DNA from 2 places in the Neisseria sp. HMSC03D10 genome. Region 2 is predicted to be linked to the other one. Evidence: predicted binding sites of a transcription regulator. Region 2 holds the regulator's gene; the other holds the start of a gene.
What was found. Region 2 encodes sigma-54, which starts transcription at its own class of promoters, with help from an activator protein. Its sites were predicted from a motif close to CTGGCACGCTTCATGCTT; they were not measured.
Positions count from the first base shown of each region.

Region 1: the regulator sigma-54 is predicted to act here: its motif matches at 2,034-2,051, upstream of HMPREF3066_RS09420 (pilin).

Region 1 covers NZ_KV789591.1:9,148-12,398, reverse strand. The annotation lists gene HMPREF3066_RS09430 (pilin) at 1-345, opposite strand, end outside; gene HMPREF3066_RS09425 (REP-associated tyrosine transposase) at 499-993, opposite strand; gene HMPREF3066_RS09420 (pilin) at 1,341-1,856, opposite strand; gene recG (ATP-dependent DNA helicase RecG) at 2,879-3,251, opposite strand, start outside.
Region 2 covers NZ_KV789507.1:2,286-5,536, forward strand. The annotation lists gene lptB (LPS export ABC transporter ATP-binding protein) at 1-473, shown strand, start outside; gene rpoN (RNA polymerase factor sigma-54) at 718-2,070, shown strand; gene hpf (ribosome hibernation-promoting factor, HPF/YfiA family) at 2,137-2,451, shown strand; gene HMPREF3066_RS02670 (hypothetical protein) at 2,895-3,251, shown strand, end outside.

The DNA.
Region 1 (3,251 bases), on a different contig from region 2:
GGGAATCAGTTCAACCTTATTATGCTCTCCCAGTTCGGGGATATTGTGCATAATGGCGGTGATTTTACCGTTTTCATCCGTATCGACATTAAAGGTCAGATGGGTTGAACCTGTATTACCACAACTAAACCCGTTATTGGCAGAAGGCGCGTCGATAAACCCCGACATAGAGGCCTCGGTAACGGCTTCGCGGCACTGCGTCATCATCAACAAGCCCTCGCTGACTTTGGCTCGAATGGTATAAGCATGATAAGCCGGTAGTGCGATAGCGGCGATGATGCCGATAATAGCGACAACAACCATAAGTTCGATTAATGTAAAACCCTGTGTTGAAGACGGTTTCATTTCGTTCCTAACGTGTGTAGTTGATGTTTTTCGACGACCTTAAAAATAAAAGTAATTCTGTAAGTCGGATTCTTGAATCCGACATTTTCAAACATTTCCGCCATAATCAAAAGCGGTAAAACATAAAACGTTTGTCAGATACGAGTATCCGACTTACCCATCATATTTAATGCTGAAATCCACATTGCTTCCACCCCAGTGCTTTGGGTAAATCCCCTGTTTCACATAACGGTGAAAAGTAGAAAACGGCCAATCGGAAACCTGACCGACATAGCCATGCTTTACGGGATTAAAATGTAGATAATTGAAATGATAGATAAAGTCCGTTTCATTACGAATGGTATGTTCCCAAAACCTTTTTTGCCAAAGCCGATATTCCCTTCCAATCAAATATTGGCTGTACCGTTTAATTTGCCGCCAACGTTCCGAATAAGCCGCATCATTTTCAGGAAGACGCCAAATCGTATGCAGATGGTCAGGCATCAGCACCCATGCCTCAATTTCAAACGGATACCGCTCCCGAACCGTCATTACCGCCTGCCGTAAGGCAGAACGCACCGTTTCATCAGTCAGGATTTTTTGTCGTTTATCAGTAACCACCGTAAAAAAGTAAGTACCGCCCGTTTGATAAAAGCGTCGGTATCGCATGAATTTCCTTTTTTCAATTAGATTTTTGTTTTTCAGAAAGATTTTTGTCGGATACAAGTATCCGACCCACATCAAAACCGAACAATCCATGTAGGTCGGATTCTTGAATCCGACATTCCAATCATTCCCGAATTTTCTCAATGTGTGGACATCGGCTTTTTTGTCGGATACCAGTATCCGACCTACGTCGAAACCGAACAATTTATGTAGGTCGGATTCTCGAATCCGACATTTCAATCATTCCCGAATTTTCGCAAGGTGTGAACATCGGTTTTTCTTGTCGGATACAAGTATCCGACCTACGTCAAAACCCCGCCCAAGGGCGGGGTTTGCTATTCAAGCCGTAATTAGCGGCAAGAAGCAGGCAGGTATTTAGCCTCAATACCACCATTAGCAGGAGCAGCACATTTCCAACCTTTAATACCACCGTTAATCAAAGAAGTGCGTTTGAAACCTGCGGCTGTCATTGGCGTTTTTAAATCAGCATCTGAGTAAGGAGTAAACTCCAAAGTCTTATTACTGCCCAATTGGCTGATGTCTCGAGCCACAACTTTAATTACACCTGTTGATGTTGTATTAACGGATTCTACATACTGACTATGAGGAGTAACCTTCCCACCAGCTGGTGCTGCTGCAGTTTCGCCACAACCAAAACCGTTATCTTTAGCCTCATCAGCAAAACCGGTTTGAGAAGCCTCGGTAATTGCTGTACGGCATTGGGAAGCAGCCAACACAACTTCAGATACTTTGGCGCGTGCAGTGTAGTCTTGGTAAGCCGGCAGGGCAACAGCGGCCAAAATACCAATAATTGCTACGACGATCATCAATTCGATCAGGGTGAAACCTTTTTGGATTGCTTTCATTTAATAAACTCCAGTTTAAAAAGTGTTGTGAATAAAAATGTTTGTTGTTAAAAAATCTGTAATGTGTTTGGCTCTGCTTGTTTATGAGTAAAACCATTAAGTAGAAGGAATATACAGCTTCCCGGTTCGGGCTTCGTTGCTTCGTTGCTTCGTTCCCCTTGCCGGACGTAATGTATCAAGCAGGGGATGTGCCAAGTCTGGATTTTTTTGGATTTTTTGTGAAAATATTTTGTAATTTTATGTTTTTAATAGGTTTAAATTTGTTTTGAAGGATTTTTCAGGCAGATTTTGGCTTTTTTATGACGTGGGATTTTTTTGGGGGATATGACGTGTTTTGTCATTTTTGAGAAGAAAAGGGAAACGTTTTATGTCATATGACGCATTTCGTCACTTTTATACCTATTTTAATAATATTGAAATGGATTTGATAAACGGTATCGTTTTTAGATAAGCGGTATTTTGAAGTTTTATATATTTTTAATATGATGATTTTATGTTATTTTTTTATACAAATTTGATAGACGGATTTTAATTCGGATAAACGGTAATTTTCAAAATCGAATTATAGATATTTAGTTTATTTTTGAACGTTTGATTTGACTAAAAACGTCGTCTGAAAATATGGCGGGTTTCGCCGGTAAAACATAAACGCCCTGCCGAGACCAATATCTCCGCAAACCGCATCCGTAGGCAAAGTCCATACTGCGGTAATCGTTGAATATTTCTGAAAATCAAAGGTCTGGATTCCCGCCTGTGCGGGAATGACGGCGAAGCAGGCAGGGATATGGGGAGTTTTTTCAGACGACTTGCGGGGATCTGCAAGCGGTTGCCGTAGCGTGGGCTTTGCCCGCGAGAATATATAGAGACCCGCCGCAACTGATATTTCTACAGACCGTATCCGTGGGCAAAGCCTACGCTACAGTAATCATTGAATATTTCCGAAAGCCGAAGGTCTGGATTCCCGCCTGTGCGGGAATGACGGCGCACTAGGTAAAAATGGCGGGATCGTTTTTCAGACGACCTCACACGCCCAAATACCCTTCCCTGCTGGCAAGCCACCTTGCCAGATGCGCTTCGACGATTTCGGGGTTTTGTTCAATCAGCATCGGGGCGATTTCGCGCGCCTGTTCCAAGAGGTGTAGGTCTTCTTCGAGGTTGGCGAAACGCAGCATGGGGACGCCGCTTTGGCGCGCACCGAGAAATTCGCCGGGGCCGCGGATGTTGAGGTCTTGGCGGGCGATTTCAAAGCCGTCGGTGTGTTCGTAGATGACTTTCAGCCGCGCTTTGGCGAGTTCGCTCAAGGGTTCGGCAAACAGGAGGACACACACGCTTTCTGCCGCGCCGCGCCCTACCCGCCCGCGTAATTGGTGCAGCTGCGCCAAGCCCATGCGCTCG
Region 2 (3,251 bases):
CCCAAGAAGCCTCGATTTTCCGCAAAATGACCGTCGAACAAAACATCCGCGCCATTTTAGAAATCAGCACCAAAGACAAAAGCCGCATCGACGGCGAAGTCGAAAAACTGCTTGCCGACCTCAACATCGGCCACCTGCGCCACAATCCTGCCCCCTCCCTGTCCGGCGGCGAACGCCGACGCGTCGAAATCGCCCGCGTACTCGCCATGCAGCCGCGCTTCATCCTCTTGGACGAACCCTTCGCCGGCGTAGACCCCATTGCCGTCATCGACATCCAAAAAATCATCGACTTCCTCAAATCGCGCGGCATCGGCGTACTCATTACCGACCACAACGTACGCGAAACCCTCAGTATCTGCGACAGAGCCTACATCATCAGCGACGGCACCGTCCTCGCCTCCGGCAAGCCGGACGACTTGGTCAACAACGAACAAGTCCGCTCCGTCTATCTCGGCGAAAACTTCAAATACTGATTTCAAATACTGACCATGACAAACCGCACAATCAATTGTGCGGTTTTTTTAAATGACGAAACCACCCAAAGTAAGTTGACGCATGAAGTGTAAAGTGTTGAAATACACATATCGAATAAAAAACAGCGTTCCCCAAAACGCCAAACACACCATAAAACCTTTTCAGACGACCTCTTTGCCATCGAACCAAACCCGAGGACAAATGCCGTCCGAAATATAAAAAACAATCAACATACATTGCACCATGACCTTACTCGGCCTCAAACTCAGGCAGACCCAACAACTCAATCAACGTCTGCAACAATCCCTGCGCATCCTGCAAATGTCCGGCATCGAACTCGAACGCGAGGTCGAAGACTGGTTGCAGGACAATCCCCTGCTCGAACGTCCCGAAACCGACGAATTTGCCGACGCAGAGTTCAATCACGGCACCACCATACCGCGCAGCAACCACCTCGGCGGCGACGATGCCGAAGACGCGTGGCTCAACATCGCCAAAGAAGAAGATTTCAACCAATACCTGCACTCCCAAGTGTGCGAACACCCCCTTTCCGACAAAGAAGCCGCCTACGTCCACATCCTTATCGACTTCCTGGACGACCAAGGCTATTTCACCGACAGCATTCAAGACCTTATCGACAACACACCCTTGGAATGGATGCTGGACGAAGACGAACTGCAAAACGCCCTCGACCTTTTGCAGACCTTCGACCCGCCCGGCGTTGCCGCCGCCGACCTGACCGAATCCCTGATGCTCCAACTCATGCGCCTGCCCGCCAGCCCCGCGCGTCAGGCGGCCGCCCACCTCATCCAAAGTTCGCTGCACGATTTGGGCAAAAACCGCAAACAAAACATCATCCGCTTCCGCAAACTCTTTCCCGAAATCGACAGCGAAACCATAGAAGCCGCACTCGACATCATCGCCACGCTCAACCCCTACCCCGCCTACGGTTTCGCCTCCTCCGAACCGACCGCTTACATCCAGCCCGACGTTTGGGTCAAAGAAGGCAAAGACGGCTGGAAAGTCATCGGCAACGAAGCTGCCTGGCCCAAACTGCAACTCAACCGCGAATACTGTGAACTCATGAAATCCGCAGAAGACGGCGCACCCGAGTGGAAAGAAAAAATCAACGAAGCCAAGCAGCGCATCGACTCCCTCGAACTGCGCAAAAGCACCGTCATCCGCCTTGCCGAATACATCGTCAAAAATCAGGAAGACTTCTTCATCTTCGGCGAAATCGGACTCGCACCCATGCTTATGAAAGACGCCGCCGCCGAATTGGGGCTTGCCGAAAGCACCATTTCGCGCGCCGCCAACCAAAAATATTTGTCTTGCCCGCGCGGACTATTTGCGTTACGCTATTTCTTCACACAGGCAGTCAATTCCGAAGGCGACAAAGAAGGCCTGAGCCAAGGCGCGATTAAAGCCGTTTTGGGGCAGATTATCGAAAACGAAGACAGCAGCAAACCCCATTCCGACGAAACCCTTGTCCGCCTCCTCAAACAACAGGGCATAGACATCGCCCGCCGCACCGTCGCCAAATACAGGGAATCGCTCGACATCCCGCCGGCACACAAACGCAAACTTACCGAATGACAGTTTTAAACCGCAGTTTTCCCGTTCCGTTTCTGACGGACTGAACCCCACCGAAGGAGCTGTATTATGAATCTGAAAATCACCGGTCTGAATTTCGACGTTACCGAGGCCATCAAAAACTACGTTTCCGAAAAATTGGAACGCATCAACCGCCACGCAGCCAACGCCATTTCCGTTACCATCACCCTTTCTGTGGAAAAACTCAATCAACAGGCTGAAGCAGACATCCATCTGGCGGGCAAAGACCTCCACGTCGAGGCCGTTGAACAAGATATGTACGCCGCCATTGATGTTCTGATGGACAAGCTCGACCGTGCGGTGCTGAAACATAAAGAAAAAAGCGGCGATGTCCGCAACACGGTAAAACCTGCCGCAGAATAGTTCACAATCCTAAAGGTCGTCTGAAAACCTATTTTCAGACGACCTTTACATTAAATTTCCTTTTGCGGTACCAACCCGCACATCACCCCATTTCATCAACCCGCTTCTGAGTTTCTTACCCATAGTGGATTGAATTTAATAGAACACGGCAAAGCCGCCCCATTCCATTAAAACCCATCCACATATGACCCAAAATCCAACACATCCCACCTCAATGCCTTATCCCGCCACCCGCCCACTTGCATGAAAACGGAATGAAAGATAACATTCCCCTCCTTGCAGCTGGGATAAAATATATGTTGCAATCGCCGGGCAGTCGGGTAAAGGTGCAAAATGATTCTACACAGCGTCACCGCTTTAACATTCAGCACATTTTAAAACATTAGAAATTAAAACCGCCCGCTGCCGACCTATTCATTTACTTTCATTCAGGTAGTTTATTCATGGATCAAAATAACACTCCACACCCTAATGTACCCAACGACACTGCTGTCATGACCGTCAAGGATTGGATCATCACATTCCTGATACTCGCCATTCCTATCGTAGGCCTTGTCATGATATTTGTCTGGGCATTTGGGGACGGTAACAAAAACCGCAAACACTTCATGCAAGCTTATTTGTGGCTTATGCTGGTTTGTTTCATTATCATGATTCCACTAGTATTTTTTGTAATGACACGCTTTCCTGCCGCAGTAATGCAGCAACAAAATTTTGGGCAGCCTGCATATGAAGCACCAATGAACAACATGCCTTCTGAAAAATTTGATACCAACAGCCTCCCTGAGCAAGAACCATCT